Regions from separate parts of the Paenibacillus sp. OAE614 genome, predicted to be linked through region 4. Evidence: riboswitches for the same ligand, from Rfam matches in the RefSeq annotation. Region 4 holds a riboswitch; each other region holds the start of a gene.

Region 1 (4,807 bases), 4.1 Mb from region 4:
AACAAGCTGAAGCTCATCAGGATGCTGTCGAACACGACGTGGGCGAACATGACCGCGATGTAGCCGTGACGCAGGAAGATCAAGCTGAACAGGAGACCGATGAACAGGAGCTCGATCGGACGAGTGTATATCGGGTAGATCGGGTACAGCGTATGGCCGAAGGCCCAAATCAGCGTCGGAATGACGCAGGCGACAAATGTGTTTCTTACGATTTTCTTCAGCATCGGTATGCCGAACAGGCGGTACACGGCTTCCTCGGAGATGCCGGCCATCCAGGCCATGATCGGCAGCATCCACGGATACAGCATGTTATACGGGGACTGCGAGGCGTCCGTCGTGGACCAGCTGTGGATCGTCCGGTCCAGGACGAGATAGATCACCGACTGCGCCCCCATCAGGATAAACGCCCACAAATACCCGGTGAACATGCTGTGGAGCACGTAACGCCCGTATCCAGGCTCTTTGGCGCGGGCCCAGGCGTTGTAACCGGCTTTGCGCCATAGTCCGTCCCCGCCGACCAGGGAGAAATACAGGAGCACCGTCATCGCTATGCTCAGGATCACCTGAACGACCATGGCCGCGATTATCCCGAACTGGGAGAAGCCTTCCGCTTCCAGCACCGGCAGCATGTTATAAGTCGTCAGCAATGAGACAACAAAATAAAACAAAGACAAAAACAGCCCGCGGGCAAAGGAGGTGTACCGCCGCGTCAGCGCACTGTAAATGATGGCGAGAATGCCGAGCACGATCGTAAACAGTCCGTATCCCAGCATGGTCAGCATCGTGGCGCTTTTGGTCTGCTTCTCTACATAAGCCGTATGAGCGGATGGGACCGAAAATCCAGGGAGGAAGGAGTGAAGCTCCCCATCCTCAAAGGCAAACTTGAATTCCAGCTGCGATTCCCCGATGTGCGAGGAGGAGTCGGTATAGATCAATCCGGGCTCATCCTTGCCGCTCGATACTTTCAAGGAGCTTGTGCTGTAGCCCAGCTTCTGCAGCCAGGACGAGGCGATTTCCTCTTTATCCTCCAGCGTCATGTTCCCTTCCACAATTCTCAGTTTCTGCTTGCGCATGGTTTCGTTCGATTCAGCCATCGCGGCAGCATACTTGGAGTACGGAGGCGTGATGGAGAACCCGACCACCTTGCCCGTGTTCATATGTACGTCTACATTGACATATCCCTGATCGCTCGACTCGGGCAGCCGGACCCGGAACACGTCATAAGGATACTTCGGTTCGTATTTCTTGTTATATTCGTTAAGAAGCTTCTCTCTGGATAAATAACCGTAAAGGTCCGATTCCGACTGGTACGTGACGAGCGGTTCGGCGGCAATGCCTGTTTGAATATTCAACCGGTCCGAGGCAAACGCTTTGGCGGCTGCTTCCGCCTCCGATTTGCTGATGACCTTGGTCGTTTGCCCCTCTAGCGTCTCCGAGCTCGTCTGCGGAAACACTTGTACAAAAAAGAATAAAATAAGGCCGATGACCCCCAAAATGCCCAGCCATTTATAATTGGCCCTGATTTCCAGCGGCTGGTTTAACCGGTCCATGAAATCCCCCCTTGAATGTGATAAAGATACCATTCCCCCCAATACAGTACGGTAAACATAACATAGAAGATTCGCCCAAAACCAGTATACCCTGAAAATAGTGGTGAAAAAACGATGAAAATCAAGGAAAGCCATCGAAAAGAGAAGATAACCGCAGGCCGTGTCCACCTGCATTGCGAATCAGGCTGTTTTCCATCCAATTCATCAGAAAAAGGCCTTTGTGAAGTCCTACAATAAAGATTATAATTTTGATGCAAATGAATAAGAACGCCGAATTTCCAAGTGAAAACGGGGGAACCAATTTTTTGGGGTGAATTTCGTTGGGACGGTTTAGTCCGCGAATAGGGCAACCTGTGCATGCCCGAATCCGTCAGCTAACCTCGTAGGCGTCGTGCATGCAGGAGCCAAACCGAAAGGCATTGGATTTCCGATGCTTTTTTTCTTTTGACTTTTTTAAAGAGGTGAATGTATTGATTGGTAAATGGAAGTGGTTCCGGCTGGCCCCTCCGCAAGTATTAACGCTCGGTTTTGCGGCCATTATTTTGATCGGAGCCATACTGCTCACCTTGCCGATTTCGAACACGACGGGTAAGCCGCTGAATTTTATGGATGCCTTGTTTACGGCAACCTCGGCGACCTGCGTGACCGGTTTGGTTGTCAAAGATACGGGGCTGTATTTCAGCACGTTCGGTCAAGTCGTCATCATGCTGCTGATCCAGATCGGCGGGCTCGGTTTTATGACGATGGCCACGCTGATCGCTCTGGTGTTCAAGCGCCGGATTTCGCTCCGGGACCGGCTCCTGCTGCAGGAAGCGATGAATCAGAACACGATGGAAGGCATCGTCCGCCTGATTCGGAAAGTGATATTTTTTTCGTTGAGTATCGAAGGCTGCGGAGCGTTACTGCTCGCCATCCGGTGGTCGTTCGATATGCCTCTTGGAAAAGCGATCTATTTTGGAATATTTCATGGCGTGTCCATGTTCAATAATGCGGGATTTGACCTGTTCGGCCATTTTAACAGCCTGACGGGATTTGTATACGACCCGCTCGTCAATTTTGTGGTGATGTTTCTGATCGTATCCGGCGGCATCGGCTTTATCGTCATGTCCGATCTGGTGGATTACCAGGTACACCGGAAACTGTCGCTCCACACCAAAGTGGTGCTGTCCATGACCGGTGCTCTGATTGTGGTCGGAGCGGTCGTCATCTTTATCTTTGAATTCACGAATCCCAAGACGCTTGGTTCGCTGAATTGGGGCGGTAAAATTCTCGCCTCCCTGTTCCAGTCGGTTACGCCGAGGACGGCTGGGGCGAATACGCTGGACCTGGCAGGCATGCGCCAGGCGTCGCAATTTTTTACGATCATTCTGATGTTTATCGGCGCTTCGCCGGGATCCACCGGGGGTGGGATCAAGACCACGACGTTCACCATCCTTGTCGGTGCGGTGATTGCAATGATCCGAGGGCGTGATGACATCGTCATCTACCGTTACCGTCTGGCGCAGGAGCGAATTTTTAAAGCGTTGACCATTACGTTCCTGGCCTTGTTCCTGGTGGTCGGCGTATCCATGGTTCTGTCTACGACGGAAGACAGCAGCTTTTTGATGATCCTGTACGAGACGACGTCGGCTTTCGGCACGGTTGGACTGACCCTTGGGTTGACGCCGCATTTGTCCCTGATCGGGAAAATCCTGATCTGTCTGACGATGTTTGCCGGCCGTCTTGGACCATTGACCTTCGCTTATGCGCTCGGTCCTAAGAAAGGCAAGGAGCTGTACCGCCATCCCGAAGGCAAGATCATTATTGGGTAACGGACTTGGGTGATTCAAAGTTTCGATTTTGTCATAAGAACCATATATAGAACCAACATTAAGGGATAAGGAGCATCTGGAGAGAAATGAAAACACAGCAGTTTGTCGTCATCGGTTTGGGGCGGTTCGGTTCAAGCCTGGCCATGGAGCTTATGGATTTGGGGTATGAGGTGCTTGGGGTGGACATCAATGAAGAAGTGGTAGATGATATGAGCGAGCATCTGACCCACGCCGTGGTGGCGGATGCAACCGATGAGGAGGTTCTCAAATCGCTGGGAATCCGCAATTTTGACTGCGGGATCGTAGCGATCGGGGACGATATCCAGATGAGCATCCTGGCCGCAATCCTGCTGAAGGAACTCGGCGTTCAGACCGTGGTGGCGAAGGCCATCTCCATGCTGCACGGCAAAGCCTTGTCTAAGCTGGGCGTGGATCGGGTAATCTTTCCGGAGCGGGATATGGGCATCCGGGTGGCGCACCAGCTCGTGACGCCGAATTTGCTGGATTACATCGAGCTGTCCAAAGATTACAGCATCGTGGAGATGACCGTACCGCAATGCCTGAACGGAAAGACGCTCAGCGAAGTCAATACGAGAGCACGGTACGGATGCAGCATTGTTGCGCTCCACCGTACCGAGGGAGTCATCGTTGCTCCGACGGCGATGGACCAGCTGCATACGGGCGACATCATGGTCATCATCGGCTCCAACAGCAATATCGACCGCTTCGAGAGCGAAGCGGTGAACGTCAAATCGTAAATCCGGAAGTGAGACAGAAATGGAATCCCCGACGACCGAAATCATTCATCACATTTTAATATTGCTGCTGTTTATCATTGCCGTGGGCATGCTGTCCGGAAGACTGGCCTCCTGGCTCAGGCTTCCGGACGTTGCTGTGTTTATCGTGGCAGGCATGCTGCTTGGGCAGGGGCTGCATCTGATCAACGAGGCAAGCAGCTCTCTTATCAACCAGCTGATTCTCTCCGTCGGCTCAGCGCTGATCCTGTTTGACGGCGGCCGGAACCTGAAGCTCAGCGGGCTGCGGAAGGTATGGATCACGCTCTCTATGCTGAGCGTTCCCGGCGTCATTGTCACGACCTTGATCGTCGGAGCTGCCGTGCATTACCTGTTCGGGCTGGACTGGCTTTTTGCCTTCCTGGCCGCCGCCGTCATTGCCTCGACTGACCCCGCTTCGATCATTCCTGTGTTCAAGCAGGTAAAGATCAAGGAAAGGGTACGGGAGACGGTGGAGAGCGAGTCTGCCTTCAACGACGCGACCGGCTCGATTCTGACCTTTGCGCTGCTGGCCGCGGTGACGGGCAGCGGTTCCTTACATATCGGGACGATGGCCTGGGATTTCTTAAAAACCGCCGTCGGCGGCATTCTCGTCGGCGCTGTCATATCTGTGATTCTTACGTATCTCGTTGCCCATTTCCGGCTTGGCGTC
Region 2 (4,807 bases), 2.9 Mb from region 4:
CGTTCATTTTCTGCTCAGCCGATTTTTTCTCTTCCAGCGCACGGCGGGCCAGCTCAACGTTCTGTGCCTGGGCTGCGGTGTGTGCCTGCTGGGTACGCTTCTCAACGAGCGCCTGCTGCTCTTCGTACAGCTGCTTGAATTTTTTCTCGATGGCGATTTGAGCGGCTACAGCCTTCTCCGCATCTTCCAAATCTTCGGTCATATCGCGGATATACTGATCCGTCATCTTGATCGGGTCTTCTGCCTTATCGATAATCGCATTAATATTGGACATTGTTAAATCGCGCAGTCTTTTGAAAATAGCCATGGTTTCTTGTTCCTCCTGAAAGGTTAATGTGTTCTTCTTGATACTCTTTTACGCAGCAGTTTTAGGACCGTTTCAAAAATCGCCAAAATTTTTTTCGGCTTTGTTCATCTTCCATAATATAGCAGAAACGAGCCTTCATTCAAGGCTATGTTTACCGTTTAAAAAACGCGGGAGCCGATCCGACCGATCTGACTCCAGCGTTTTGTTGTGAATGCTTGATTAGCTTCATTTCCGCAATGCCTCGTTAAAAAGCGCGCAAATACTGTTTCGGGATTTTCTGTTCTCCGTTCAGCTCTTGGGCAGCATGGAGCGCCCAGTAAGGATCCTTCAGCATGCCTCTGCCGACTGCGACCAGATCCGCCTTTCCTTCCAGCACCACCTGCTGCGCTTCCTCGTAATTTTCCAAGCGGCCGACAGCGATTACCGGCACATCCAGCTTTGCCTTCATTTGCTCCGCCAATTCCACCTGGTACCCCGAGCCGGCCTTCGGTCCGCCGTTCGATCCGATATGACCTTCACCGCCGGAGGAAATATGAAATACGTCCACGCCCGCATCCCGGTATCGTTGGCAGATTTCCGCGCAGTAATCGACGTCATAACCGCCGTCCACGTACTCCTTGGCAGACACTCTCATCAGAACAGGCATGTCTTCAGGGACCGCCTTCTTGACGGCTTTAACGACTTCTTCTCCGAACAAAGCCAGGTCTTTTCCATACGCATCGTCTCTTCGGTTGGTCAGCGGAGAATGGAACTGATGGATTAAATAGCCGTGAGCGCCGTGTATCTCCACGGTATCAAAGCCGGCTTCCACCGCGCGCCGGGCCGCTTCCCCATAGGCGGTAACCAAACTCTGGGCCTCTTCGGTGGACAAAGCTCTCGGAATTTTATATTTCTCGTCAAAACGGATGGCCGATGGAGCTACAGGCGGGTTCGCGTCCTCCGCCTTGCGGCCGGCATGGCCCAGCTGGATGCCGATCCTTGCGCCATAGGCGTGCACTTCGTCGACGATTTTGCGGTAAGCAGGGATCTGCCCGTCATCCCATATTCCCGTATCTCGGTTCGTAATCCGTCCGTCGGGGTGAACCCCCGTCATCTCTACGATAATCAATCCGGCTCCGCCGACTGCGCGGGATACATAATGGACATAATGCCAATTGTTAGGGATCCCGTCCTCAGCCTGTACCGAATATTGGCACATCGGAGGCATAACAATCCGGTTTTTCAGAGATAATCCTTTAAGTACATAAGGTGTAAATAGATCTGCCATTGCTTCGTGTCTCCTTTATGGTGTATGTGATTAAGCCTATATGACAACAGGGTTATATGATTGCAGCGCCGCCGCTCATGTCCATACCTCGCGGTTACGGCCAACGTGCAGCGACCGTAATCCATCAGTTCTATTATACACGCTTTGCCGAACGATATGAAAATGTGGCCCATCATCTGATTAAAAGCAACATAATTGCATCAACTTATGGACATAACAAGGATAATCATGTTTTCGCTGTTTGTCCGCGGTGGAAAGGAGTCGAGACGGATGAAAAAGAAGCTGTTATGCACATTGCTGTCTTCCCTGCTGATCTTGTTGTTGATCTGTCCTTGGCAGTCCGGGTGGCCGGCAGCCGCCGCTCAAGGCGGTGAACCCCCGGAACATCCGTCAGGTTCCGAACCTGCACGGGAAACCAGCAGCCGGGAGGCGAAAGAAAAGCGGAAGGAACAGCAGATCCTTACGCTCGGCCAGCTGATCAAAAAATATCCCGAAACGTTCAAAATTCACGGTCCGCGCGTCAAAGAGGTAGCCCTAACCTTTGATGACGTGCCGGATCCCAGGTTTACTCCTCAGATCCTGGATGTGCTCAAAGCCCATCATATTAAAGCCACCTTTTTTGTGATGGGCAGCCGGGCGAAGAAGCATCCCGAGCTGGTCGAGCGCATCGTCCGTGAAGGACATGTGATCGGAAACCACTCCTATAATCATCCGGTGTTTCACAAATTGGAGATGGACGAATATGTAGCCGAGATTAAGCGGACGGAGAACACGCTTTACGGCATCGTCGGCTATAAGCCCAAGCTGATCAGGCCGCCTTATGGAGACATCACGGAACGCCAACTACGCTGGGCCAAACAGCAGGGCTACAAAATCGTAAACTGGAACGTCGATTCGCTGGATTGGAAAGGAATCGGCAAGGAGGCGGTCAAGCGCAACGTGCTGTCCACCGTTGGGCAAGGCTCGATCATTCTTCAGCATGCGGGAGGTGGAACCACGTCCAACCTCAGTGGTACGATCGATGCCCTTCCGGACATTATTCGGACCTTGAAAAATAAAGGCTATTCATTTGTCACGCTGCCGAGGTTACTTCACGTTCCAAAAGACAAGTAACGCGCTGAGCGTACAAAAAAACCGGCTTGAGTACAAAAGCCGGTTTTTCCGTGTTATTATGAATAGCATTGACTATTTAATGAAAAACAGCTCAACGTCCTGGAACCCGAAGGCACTAACGCTTTCCGGGCTGCCCGGCACGAAAATGTCGATGCGTTTACCCTTAATCGCGCTGCCGGTATCCTTAGCTGTCGCTACGAAGGCTTTCTTCGGAAGGCCTTGGAAGCTGTGACCGGTAACGAGCACTTTCGTTCCCAACGGGATAACGGAAGGGTCAACCGCGATCGTTCCCAGCTTCAGCGGGTTGCCGAAGTAGTCCACTGCGCCCCACTTGCCGTTTTCGCTAGCGGCAGAAGAATAAGCCGTAGCTCGGACGTCGAGTGTTTTGGAGTAATTGAAGGTTTTACCCCATGCTTCCACAACTTTGTCATCGCCATTGACGTTCAAGGAAGCTGCCGTGATGATGGAGCCGCTGTCCTCTGCGGCAAATGCCTTGGCTGTGCTTGCTCCGGGAACATTTAATTTCAGGCCTGGATAAATATTGGTTGCTTCTACGTTCGGATTTGCATTCATTAGCTGATTCAAATTAACACCATATTGTTTAGATAGTGTATAGAAGGTGTCTCCATCCTTCGCTACATGGACCGAGTCCGCAAACGTGGGTACCGCTTGTACCGCCAGAGAAATGCCGATGATGGCTGCAAGTGTCTTGATTCCTTTAAATCTTTTCATGGTTCCTCCTTAAGTCGTGATGCCTGCGAAGTTAGCTGTCGGATTCGGATTGAGGAGACAACCCTACGCCCTGTTGGTGCGATTCACCCCAAGCGTACTATGTACACAAATTACATCCCCCGCACTTTACCTTAAAAGTTTCGGCTCAACAAATATATCACAATTTTGTAACCTGTGCGCATGAAAATGTTACCAATCCAAAACCCTTGAATTATCAGGCTTTATTTAGAGTTGTTAGCTGACTTAAGCAAGGGAGTAACGGCTCAATTCCTTTTAAAAAAGTTACAACATCTTCATTCATTTTAACAATTTATTCATGAAAAGGTACATAAAAAGCCCTGGATGAGTAATATTCTCGTCCAGGGCTTTATCATTTGTAGATGCAGGCTCTTTGTCAAAGGACCTTGCTCAGAAAATCTTTCGTGCGGCTGTTTTGCGGGTTACCAAATACTTCTGCAGGCGTCCCCTGCTCGACGATTTGTCCGCCGTCCATAAAGACGATCCGGTCGCCGACTTCCCGGGCAAACCCCATTTCATGGGTTACGATGACCATCGTCATGCCTCCCTCTGCGAGCTTCTTCATGACCTCCAGCACCTCGCCGACCATTTCCGGGTCCAGCGCCGAAGTCGGCTCGTCAAAGAGCATGACGTGGGGCTGCATGGCCAGCGCCCGCGCGATGGCAATCCGCTGCTTCTGCCCGCCTGACAGCTGGGACGGATATGCATCCCTCTTGTCGGATAATCCGACCGTGCGCAGCAGGTCGAGGGCAATGCGTTCCGCCTCGGCCGGCGGCTGCTTTTTCACCTTAACCGGGGCCAGCATGAGGTTCTGCAGCACCGATTTATGCGGGAACAGATTGAAATGCTGGAACACCATGCCCATTTTTTCGCGTGTGGCATTGATGTTATGGCGTTTGTCCGTAATCGGCTCGCCTTCAAACGTGATCTGCCCCCCTGTCGGGGTTTCGAGCAGATTCAAACAGCGGAGAAAGGTACTTTTTCCCGAGCCGCTGGGGCCGATCACGACGACGACCTCGCCTTTGGCGATGTCGATGTCGATCCCTTTCAGAATCTCCAGCTTGCCGAACGATTTGCGCAAATCTTTAACGCTGATCATCGGTATTCAGCCTCCTTTCAAATGCCCCCAGCAGCTTGGATAAGGTAAACGTCATAATGAAGTAGATGGCTGCAATGACCAGCAGCGGACTGAGGTAATCATACGTAATCCCTTGGATAGCCCCCGACTGGTACATCAAGTCGGTGACACCGATAAACGATACGATGGATGATTCCTTGATAATCGTAATAAACTCATTGCCGATGGCCGGCAGCACGCTTTTTACAGCTTGGGGCAGCACGATGTACCGCATCGTCATGCTGCGCGTCAT
Region 3 (4,807 bases), 780 kb from region 4:
CTTTGGCGTCGTGAGGCGGAATGCTTAGCGAGCGGGCAGCGAGCTGGATGCATGTGCAGACCGCAGATTGCATATAGCCATAAACGGTGTGGTCGCGGCTGGACCCGAGCTGATAGTTGACATAGGCATGCGTCGTGGCCAGGCAGACGGGAGACAGCTCCTTCTGCGCGAGTTCGTCAAGAACCTTCAGATTGAGCCAGGGGTACAGGGCCTGGGCCAGTTTCAAAAGTCTTCTTCCCCGTTGGCGCACCGCTTCATCATTTTCATGTGCAGCGATTCTTCCGAGGATATACCGGTCAATTCGGGCGATCTGACGGATATCCCGTTGGTCGGCAGCTGCGTAAATCGCCAGAATGGCCGCGCCGTCTTGGCGGACCAAGCGATTCATCATCGGATGAAGGATGAATCCTTCCAGCTCTTCCTGGTTCTGGATGCGCCCTTCTGCAATCCGGGTTTGGAGGTCGAACACATGGATGAAGCCTCCAACCGACAAGTCGTTATCCAGCGTTTGCACGTAATCGAGCAGTTTGGTGCTTTTGTCGTTCAACACGGTCACCTCCATATTTTTGTGGTAAAAAACATTACGTGAATTGCAAAGTATAATCATCGATCATTATTATTTGTAAGTTAATATTACATGAATATAATGATTTGTCAATGTTAGGGCGACTCAATCACTGTTTTTGTTGTTTAATGTGTTATGTAATATTACATAATTGGTGTTCTGATGCATTTCCCTTTACAATTCGGATGATTTTGTGTATAATAAAAAAGTTCGCTAAATGAACTTTGGATATGCGGTAGTGGTGGAATGGCAGACACGCTATCTTGAGGGGGTAGTGGGCGTACGCCCGTGGAGGTTCGAGTCCTCTCTACCGCATCTATGAACACAGAAAGAAGCTTCCTTGGAGAAATCCAGGGAAGCTTTTTTTTTTGCTTATTGCATTTTCGTATATTTCGGGGTCCCGCAAAGCAAGTGAATTCGGATCGCAGCAAGTAGCGTTATTTTGTGGGGCTGATTTGCCTATTCGCTTTTTCCGGATTCAAGCAGCTTGCGGATGTCGTTTTCGATTTTGTCGGGTGTCGTTTTGGGCGCGTAACGCTTGATGACCCTTCCCTTGGAATCGACCAGGAACTTGGTAAAGTTCCACTTGACCGCTTTTGATCCGAGCACGCCCGGCGCTTCCCGGGTAAGGTATTGAAACAGTGGATGGGCGTTGCTGCCCTTGACGTCGATCTTCTCAAACATCGGGAACGTGACCCCGTAATTCATCTGGCAGAATTCGCCGATCTCCTCGCTGGTACCTGGCTCCTGATTGGCAAACTGGTTGCTCGGAAAACCGAGAATTTGAAAATGATGGTCGCGGAATTCGTCGTACAGCTCCTGCAGCCCGCGAAACTGCGGCGTAAATCCGCATTTGCTGGCCGTGTTCACGATCAGCAGCACGTCACCTTCATATTCCTTTAACGATACCTCTTTGCCGCGCAGCGTGTTCACTTGAAAATCATAGACGCTCACTGCCATCCTCCTCCTTTTGTGCTGCTATGAATCATCATCCAGCCGAAGCATTTACCAAGCGCACAATTTAATTTTAAACGATTGAACTGTAATGTCAATGCGGATATTCCTGCGAGCCGGTGTCCCGGAATGACCTGGTTTCCATAAATGCGCCAAATCGGGAGCATGGAAGAGGTAGAAGTCAAAAAGCCAAAATGTAAGCGCTAATAAGGTCCTGAATGTTCCAAAATTCGCGGTTCATGATTTTTAGACTGCCTTTACAGCTTGGAAGGAGCGGGTGTATGATTCAGAGCGTATTCAATACAGTTTCCATTACTAATCGCTGAGTTTCCGCAAAAAAGCGCGGAAATCGGGGGAACCAAACGCGTGCCATGGAGCAGCGAACCGGTGTGAGAGTCGGGGGTCTGCTGCCAGCCGCAGGGGTGAATCCCGGCTACGGATGCCATGGATATCCGGCCGGGTAGAGCGACTCTCACCGCTCGAATCCGTCAGCTAACCTCGTAAGCGTCGTTTGAGAGAGGAATGATGAAACTTGCGACCCGAATAAACTTTCGGATCACAGGGGGATCAGCTGGCCTCTGTGTTTTTTTTACCCTTTTTTAGCTTACTGGAACAAAAGAGAGCATTCATCACAATCACATACAATTATCAATAACGCTTAATTTCGGCCGGAAACGGCCGGGAGCGGGGGAACCACAGCGGCCGCCTGGAACGGAAGCCGCCGGGGTGAATCTTTCCGGTACGGCAAGTACCGGAAGGTAGGGCGACTCTCACGCCCGAATCCGACAGCTAACCTCGTCAGCGTAACGGGAGAGGCAGCACTTGTCGTGCGCATTTTGAATAAAGGACGATCCTATTCATATTCGTCTACATTCAAGAAGCCGCGGGAAAGGTCCTTCTTTCCCTGCGGCTTCTTTTGCGTATTTGCGGCTGCCGCACAGGAGGAGCCTTTGAAATGGACAACGTCGTCATCGTGACCGCGCCGAACGAGGCGGGACGCAATTTTATCAAGCTGCTGATGTATTGGAAAAGGCCCTTTGCCGTTCTGACCAACAGCGCTCAGGAGGAGCGCCTCTTGAGAAAGATGGGGGTGCAGCGGATCATCCGGCTGAATACGAATCAAGCGGAGTATTGGGTGGTGCCCGAAATGGAGGTCGGCAAAATCTTTCTGTTTGAAAGCAGCCTCAACTTGACCTGCCGCTATTTGCAAATCTGCCGTCCCTGGACGTCGGAACCGGTATATGTCATTACGCAGAGGGGCAGCTCACCCGGCATTTACCGGGGGCTTGGTGCCGATCACATCATTTATACCTTAAACGGCGAAGTCGGATTTTTACTGAAATAAAGATGATTCTAACCATGCAAAGGAGAGACCGGAAACGATGATGGATGTATATATGATACTTGCACTCGCTGCCACCTATGGCGTGTTCTTGTTATTTCTTCATTGGTGCGGCCGAGTGGTGGAAGAAGGGGGCAAAGACCAATGATCGTCGTTGGGGCATTCGCCGTGCTTGTCTTTATCTATTTGGTTTACGCCTTGATCCATCCGGAAAAATTTTGACCGGTATTTTAAATCTGTAAGCCTCAAGGGGCCAAAGCAGAACATGCTCGTAAGAGGGGGAAGCCAACCTTGGATATTTTGCAAATTTGTATCGTGATTTTCGTGCTCCTGCTGCTCGTGAAGCCGGTAGGCACTTACGTATATCATATGTTCTCCAATGAACCGAATCGGACGGACCGGATCTTCAGCGGCGTGGAAAGAGTTCTATACCGGATCATCGGGCTGAAGCAGCGGGGCAGCATGAATTGGAAAAAGTACGCGCTCAGCATGATCGCAACCAATATTTTTCTGGTAGCGATCAGCTATATATTGCTCCGAACGATGGGCGGCCTTCCGGGCAACCCGAGCGGCATCGGCAATATGGAGGCGAGCCTGTCCTTCAACACGGTCATCAGCTTTATGACGAACACGAACCTCCAGCATTACAGCGGAGAGAGCGGCATGTCTTATTTTGGCCAAATGATCGTCATCACGATGATGATGTTTACCTCGGCCGCTTCGGGCCTGGCTATCGCGATTGCTTTTATGCGCGGCATCACCCGCAGGGGTGAGGGACTCGGGAACTTCTTCGAGGATTTTATCAAGGCGCATGTCCGCCTGTTCGTGCCGCTCGCTCTCATCGTGACCCTGGTGCTGGTCGGGCTCAAAGTGCCGCAGACGCTGGAGCCGATGCGGGCCGTGCAAACGCTGGGTGGCGGCGTGCAGCAGATTCCGCTGGGTCCTGTAGCCTCGCTGGAATCGATCAAGCACCTCGGAACGAACGGGGGAGGTTTCTTCGGCGTCAACTCGGCCCATCCGTTCGAGAACCCGAGCCCGCTGACCAACGTGATCGAAATTCTCAGCATGTGGACGATTTCGGCGTCACTGCCTTACACGTTCGGACGGTTCGCCCGGAACAAGAAGCAGGGCTGGATGATTTTCAGCGTCATGATGACGCTGTTCGTAGCGTTCCTGTGCCTGACGTATTTCTCGGAAAAAGCCGGCAACCCGCTGATCAACCAATTGGGAATCAACAGCTCGGCCGGCAGCATGGAAGGCAAGGAGGTGCGCTTTGGTATCGCGCAGTCCGCGTTGTTCACAACCGTCACCACCGCCGCTACGACGGGGTCGGTCAACAACATGCATGATACGCTGACGCCGCTGGGAGGACTTGCGCCCTTGGCCGAAATGATGCTGAACGTCGTGTTCGGCGGCAAGGGGGTCGGCTTCGTCAATATGATCATGTATGCGATCCTCGGCGTATTTATCTGCGGCCTGATGGTTGGCCGGACGCCGGAATTTCTGGGGCGGAAGATCGAAGCCCGGGAGATGAAGCTGATTGCGGTGGCAATTCTGATGCATCCCTTCATTATTCTTGCGCCGACGGCGATTTCGTTTATGACGCACCTGGGAACCGATGCCTTTACCAATCCTTCGTATCACGGCTTGAGCCAGTCGCTCTATGAGTTCACCTCCTCGGCGGCGAATAACGGCTCCGGGTTCGAGGGATTGGCGGACAATACCGTATTCTGGAATGTAAGCACCGGTCTGGTGATGCTCCTCGGCCGATATATTTCGATTATCGCGCTGCTCGCCGTTGCAGGTTCGCTGGCGGTGAAGCAGAAGGTCGCTGAGACTCAGGGCACCTTCCGGACCGACAACAAGCTGTTCGCCGGCATTTTGACCGGAACCGTGCTGCTGATCGGGGCGCTGACGTTCCTTCCGGTCCTCGTTTTGGGGCCGGT
Region 4 (4,807 bases):
AGCAATGGGCGTGCCGTTGCCGACAGGCACATCAGGGGCCAGCAGCACCACATCGCCCTCTTCCGGAACTCCGCCAAGAACGAGCACTTCCGATTTATATCCGGCAATCCGTCGCACGGGAAAATTTACGACGGCGGCCACCTGGCGGCCGACCAGCTGCTCGGGGGTATACCTTCTCGTAATCTGGGCCGAGGAACGCTTGACTCCAAGCTCCCCGAAATCAATGCTCAGCTTGATCGCCGGCTTGCGTGCCTCCGGAAAAGGCTCCGCCTTGACCACCGTTCCGATGCGGATGTCCAGCTTCATCAAATCTTCGATGGTTGCCACAACTTTTCCTCCTTCTTATGCCATGATTATATCTCTCCATTATATCCCTGCCTGTCAATGGCACAAGCACTTTCACCAACCTAAAAAAAGGCTGCACACCGCAGCCCAGATTCCCATAACGTATTTTATCGATATAGCCGCAAATAAGAAATTAGCCATATGCCTAACTCTCAAGCGTGCCTTTTCAATTATTGCAAAAATCAATCGTTCATCCTCAAATACGACAGTTAATGACGTTTTACTTTAGTATGATGAAATAAATAACTGTGAAGGAGTAGATGAACTTGAAGAGACTCGCTGGGAAAATCGCTCTCGTCACCGGAGGAAGCCGGGGGGCAGGACGTGGGATTGCCGTTGAGCTTGGGAAAGCCGGAGCAGTAGTTTATGTATCCGGAAGAAGTTTACGAGGTACGACTACACACGGTTTTCCAGGCAGCATCGATGAAACTGTGGAGGAGATTCGAAGTCATGGAGGAGAGGCGTACGCATGTCGTTGCGATCATACCCGTGATGAGGATACACAAGCTTTGATCGAGAGAATCCGACAGGAACAAGGACGGCTCCATATCCTAGTGAATAATGTCTGGGGACTGCATGACTTGGAAGTGAATTTACAATCCGGACCATTCTGGGAATATCCGCTGAACATGTGGGATGCTATGTTTCAGAATGGAGTACGCCCACAAATAGCGACAAACCATTATGCGATCCCGCTTATGCTGGAAGCTGATTCTGGATTGATCGTACATACCACATTTCAGGATCAGGATAAGTATTTAGGAACTTTCTATTACGACCTCGCCAAGAATGCAATTAACCGCTCAGTGCTCGGATTAGCTCATGATCTCAAAAGCACTGAAATAACCGTGGTAGCGGTCTCCCCTGGCTGGATGAGAACAGAACTGGTATTAAGGAACTTCGGTACAGATGAAGATCATTGGAAAGAGGTTGAAGCTTTGAAACACACGGAGTCGCCGTACTACGTAGGGCGAGCGGTGTCAGCCCTAGCTGGGGATGATGAAGTGAAACTGAAAAACGGACTGGTACTACAAGTTGGTGATCTTGCCCAGGAATACGGATTCACCGATATTGATGGACGGTTCATCCCACCCTTTTTAATATAATCTGTCTCATTGAAAAAACGAATACTCGCTAGAGCTGAGTTAACCGCCTTCTTATCGGGCGGTTAACTTGCTACCTAATACAGCGAGTAGATCGTTTGAGTGAAGGCCAGTGCGATTCAAGATGCGATTTTCTTTCCAGGAGGCAAATCCCATGACCGCGGGCTATCCTCCATAGGCTTCCCGAGTCCGGTAAATATGCTGGTCCATCAAAAAGTTCAGCAGCATGCGGTTGAATGCATGGGGCTGGCACAAATGGGTCGGATACATCGCATCCTCGATCGTCGCCAGCTGCACATGCCGGAACAGGGTGGCCGCCCGCTGCATTTGCTTGACGAACCACTCGCTTTGGCTGCCTGCGACGCACAGTACAGGCATCGGCAGCCGCGCCAAATTGGCGGGCATCTCCATACGCAGCAGCTCCATGCGCTGCTTGATCGACTCTGTCGGCCGCTTGTGGTACAGCTCCTTGCGCAGGATGCTGTAGACCGGTCTCCACCGGTTATACGTCACCCGCAGCGACCGGAGGAAAAACTCCGCAGGCAAATAATAAGACAGCCAACTGCACGCCTCGCAAATATTCAGCAAATGGTTCTTTTTCCCGAAGCATCCCGCGAAGTAGCTGTCTACGAGCACCAGAGCGCTGACCCGGTCCGGATGAAGGGCGGCAAACGTCTGGGCGAGCACGCTTCCGCTGGAACAGCCGACCAGCGTCGCCTGCGAAATATGCAGCTTATTGAGCAGCTCGCACAGATCGCTGCATTGGGTTTCCATAATGTGCCCGACCTCCACGTCAAGCTTCCCCGAATTGCCGTAACCGCGGAGGTCCAGCACGATTACCTTCGCCCGCTTGCTGAAATATTCGACCTGGGGCTCAAACATATGATGGGACGACAAATGCCCGTGAATGAACACGATGGGCGTGCCGCTGCCGTGAATTTCATAATATAACGTGGTTCCGTTTACTTGTATCTGGGGCACTTCATGTTCTCCTCTCTCCCACATAACCTGTTTTCTCTATTTGTACAAAATTGCGGGCGCCGCCCGCTTGGGAATCAATGCTTCTCCTTTTTTAAACAACAAAAAAGAAGCACCGGAAAGAGGACACTCTTCCATGCTTCCAAATCCAAGGCTGAATAAGCCTTGCCATCTGCATGAATAACAGCTGCCTCTCTTAACACGCTTGCGTGGTTAGCTGACGGATTCGGGCCAAAGAGTAGCCCTACTCATCACTTTCGAGATTCACCCCATATGGCCGCAGCGGATGCTGCAGACACGACCGGTTCCCCCGCTTTCCGCCCTCCGGCGGAAATTCAGCGAATAGACATATTCCATGTACACGTTTCATCCTTCAAAATGAGCGCACAGAAAAACACAGAGCAGATACCCTGTGTTGATGCGTCAAATCACAGTTTCCTCCGCTCTCAACTACGCTTACGAGGTTAGCTGACGGATTCGGGCCGTGAGAGTAGCCCTACGGAAACAGGCGTTATCCTGCCTCCGATTCACCCCTGCAAGCCGCAAGCCCCAGCATAAAGCTCCGTGGGACGAGGACTGCGATTGGTTCCCCCGCTTTTCATCGGAAAATTCAGCGTTCATCAAGTCGCAAATCTTACTCTATTGGATGATGAAATGAATATACGCCTGGGACGGCGAACTGTAAAGCAGGGAAACGATACGATTCCCTGCTTTATTTGGGGATCTGATGGGAAAACGGGTCCTAATCCGTAGGAATCATTGTTTTACGGCCTTTCCTACCGCTTTCCTTAGCTTTGCTGGATAACTGAAGGCGGGAAGCCATTCAAATGGCTGAACCCGCCCATTGGATCGGAAAATAGTGCCGGAATAGGGCTGAAGCCGCTAGGCTGAAAAAAAGCGGCTTTTTGCCGGAATTTTGGACTTTGCACTGGAAAGATGCTGGTTTTGATCTAAAAAAATCCGCCTCGTCTTCTTGCCAAAGATATCCCTTGGACGTATGATTCGGATAGTTTACCAATCGGACACATGTATAGAACCCTACTGGCCGTGACGATCCGGAACAAGACGGCAGGGAGTAACCATGAAATCACGGTCAAGGAGGATGTCACGATGAACCGGGCTTTGATTCCCACCATCGAACTGTTTGAAATCGTTCTTCCAAGGTACCAGCACCACAGCCTGGGCTGGCTGGAAAACTGCCGGATCGGCATTTTAAAGCTGCCTTACTCCGGAGAGGAAGGGCTTGCCGAGGGTCTGCTGTGCTCAGGCAAGCAAGCCTTCGATCTGGTACGGTGGGGCTGCCGCCTGCGCTATATTTGCGGCCTGACGCTGGAAGAGGCCATCACCGCGACGGCCATGCACATTCTGAAGCATCCGGACCACAATCAGTACCCGCTCGCGCTGATGGCGCTGCTTGATGTCAGATCACGCCTGGAGCAGCATACCGCGCGCACAACAGCCGAACACATAGGAAGATCCCTTGATGCCGGCCTTCTCGAGCTGAACCGTACGGCTTACGCCGAAGGAGCCGCAGCATCGCTGCGCATCGGGGGAGGAACGTCGCTTGCGATCTCCGGCCTGACGGCTGACCTTGATACGGAAGTCCAGGCGAAAGCTCCCGTCAACCGCCTCCCGCTGCTCGGCCGGGAGTTCCCGACGGATACCCGCGCCTTGATCCGCCGCTCCTCGGCATATCTGTCCCTGTTCGGCACCGGCACAAAGAACCGCCACCCCGGATAATCCCCGAGTGGCGGTTCTTTTGTGCTGCCTGCGCGGGCGGCTACAGCGCCTGCTCCTCGCTGCGAAGCTGCACCAGCGCTTTTCGCTGCCAGGCCTTGCTCCTCCAGCGGACCCAGAGCAGGATGCCCCGCAGCCATTCGTCGGCGATAAAAGCCGCCCAGATGCCGTACAGGCCGTATCCCCAATAAATGCCGAGTAGGTACGTCAGCGGCACGCTGAAGAGCCAGGTCACCGTGATGGACACGACCATGGCGGACCGGGCGTCGCCGGCGGCCTGCAGCGACCGTTCCAGGATGACGTTGAAGTTGCGCCCCGGCTCCAGCAGAAAGCTCAGCAGCAGCAAGGCCGCTCCCATCGCGATAATGTCCGGGTCGGTCGTGAACAGCTTCATCAGCGGCTGCCGGAACAGCATCAGCACGGCGACGGCCGCCAGCGTGATCAGCTCGCTGCGGATCAGATTCCGGATCACCTGCTTGTAGGCCTCTTCCCTCTGGCCCGCGCCGACCAGCTGCCCGACGATGATCTGCCCGCCCCGGCCCAGCGAGACGGCCAGAATCATGACGAAGAACATGATGTTCTGCGTGTAAATTTTCGTTGCCAGCACGCTGGCCCCAAGCGACGAAATAAAGGCCGTGGTCACA

Evidence for each region. A riboswitch is a leader RNA that binds a small molecule or an ion and turns the genes downstream of it on or off. The one in region 4 is predicted to bind cyclic di-AMP.
Region 1: it holds a riboswitch for cyclic di-AMP, as region 4 does, so the genes downstream of both, ABIE48_RS23845 (TrkH family potassium uptake protein) here and ABIE48_RS05510 (alpha/beta fold hydrolase) in region 4, are expected to answer to the same signal.
Region 2: it holds a riboswitch for cyclic di-AMP, as region 4 does, so the genes downstream of both, ABIE48_RS18430 (3D domain-containing protein) here and ABIE48_RS05510 (alpha/beta fold hydrolase) in region 4, are expected to answer to the same signal.
Region 3: it holds a riboswitch for cyclic di-AMP, as region 4 does, so the genes downstream of both, ABIE48_RS01640 (hypothetical protein) here and ABIE48_RS05510 (alpha/beta fold hydrolase) in region 4, are expected to answer to the same signal.

What each region holds. Positions count from the first base shown of each region.
Region 1 is NZ_JBEPOD010000001.1:5,158,544-5,163,350, reverse strand. Features, by position in the region: gene ABIE48_RS23850 (CPBP family intramembrane glutamic endopeptidase) at 1-1,550, opposite strand, end outside; cyclic di-AMP (ydaO/yuaA leader) riboswitch at 1,809-1,953, shown strand; gene ABIE48_RS23845 (TrkH family potassium uptake protein) at 2,021-3,361, shown strand; gene ABIE48_RS23840 (potassium channel family protein) at 3,448-4,119, shown strand; gene ABIE48_RS23835 (cation:proton antiporter) at 4,139-4,807, shown strand, end outside.
Region 2 is NZ_JBEPOD010000001.1:4,023,113-4,027,919, forward strand. Features, by position in the region: gene ABIE48_RS18415 (PspA/IM30 family protein) at 1-307, opposite strand, end outside; gene ABIE48_RS18420 (NADH:flavin oxidoreductase/NADH oxidase) at 552-1,574, opposite strand; gene ABIE48_RS18425 (polysaccharide deacetylase family protein) at 1,845-2,687, shown strand; gene ABIE48_RS18430 (3D domain-containing protein) at 2,760-3,419, opposite strand; cyclic di-AMP (ydaO/yuaA leader) riboswitch at 3,423-3,575, opposite strand; gene ABIE48_RS18435 (amino acid ABC transporter ATP-binding protein) at 3,814-4,536, opposite strand; gene ABIE48_RS18440 (amino acid ABC transporter permease) at 4,523-4,807, opposite strand, start outside.
Region 3 is NZ_JBEPOD010000001.1:307,287-312,093, forward strand. Features, by position in the region: gene ABIE48_RS01625 (urease accessory UreF family protein) at 1-547, opposite strand, end outside; tRNA gene ABIE48_RS01630 (tRNA-Leu) at 798-880, shown strand; gene ABIE48_RS01635 (glutathione peroxidase) at 1,025-1,519, opposite strand; cyclic di-AMP (ydaO/yuaA leader) riboswitch at 1,830-2,042, shown strand; cyclic di-AMP (ydaO/yuaA leader) riboswitch at 2,165-2,337, shown strand; gene ABIE48_RS01640 (hypothetical protein) at 2,475-2,864, shown strand; gene kdpF (K(+)-transporting ATPase subunit F) at 3,006-3,083, shown strand; gene kdpA (potassium-transporting ATPase subunit KdpA) at 3,153-4,807, shown strand, end outside.
Region 4 is NZ_JBEPOD010000001.1:1,092,277-1,097,083, reverse strand. Features, by position in the region: gene csaA (chaperone CsaA) at 1-327, opposite strand, end outside; gene ABIE48_RS05515 (SDR family NAD(P)-dependent oxidoreductase) at 606-1,451, shown strand; gene ABIE48_RS05510 (alpha/beta fold hydrolase) at 1,614-2,429, opposite strand; cyclic di-AMP (ydaO/yuaA leader) riboswitch at 2,613-2,777, opposite strand; cyclic di-AMP (ydaO/yuaA leader) riboswitch at 2,865-3,052, opposite strand; gene ABIE48_RS05505 (hypothetical protein) at 3,537-4,166, shown strand; gene ABIE48_RS05500 (MATE family efflux transporter) at 4,207-4,807, opposite strand, start outside.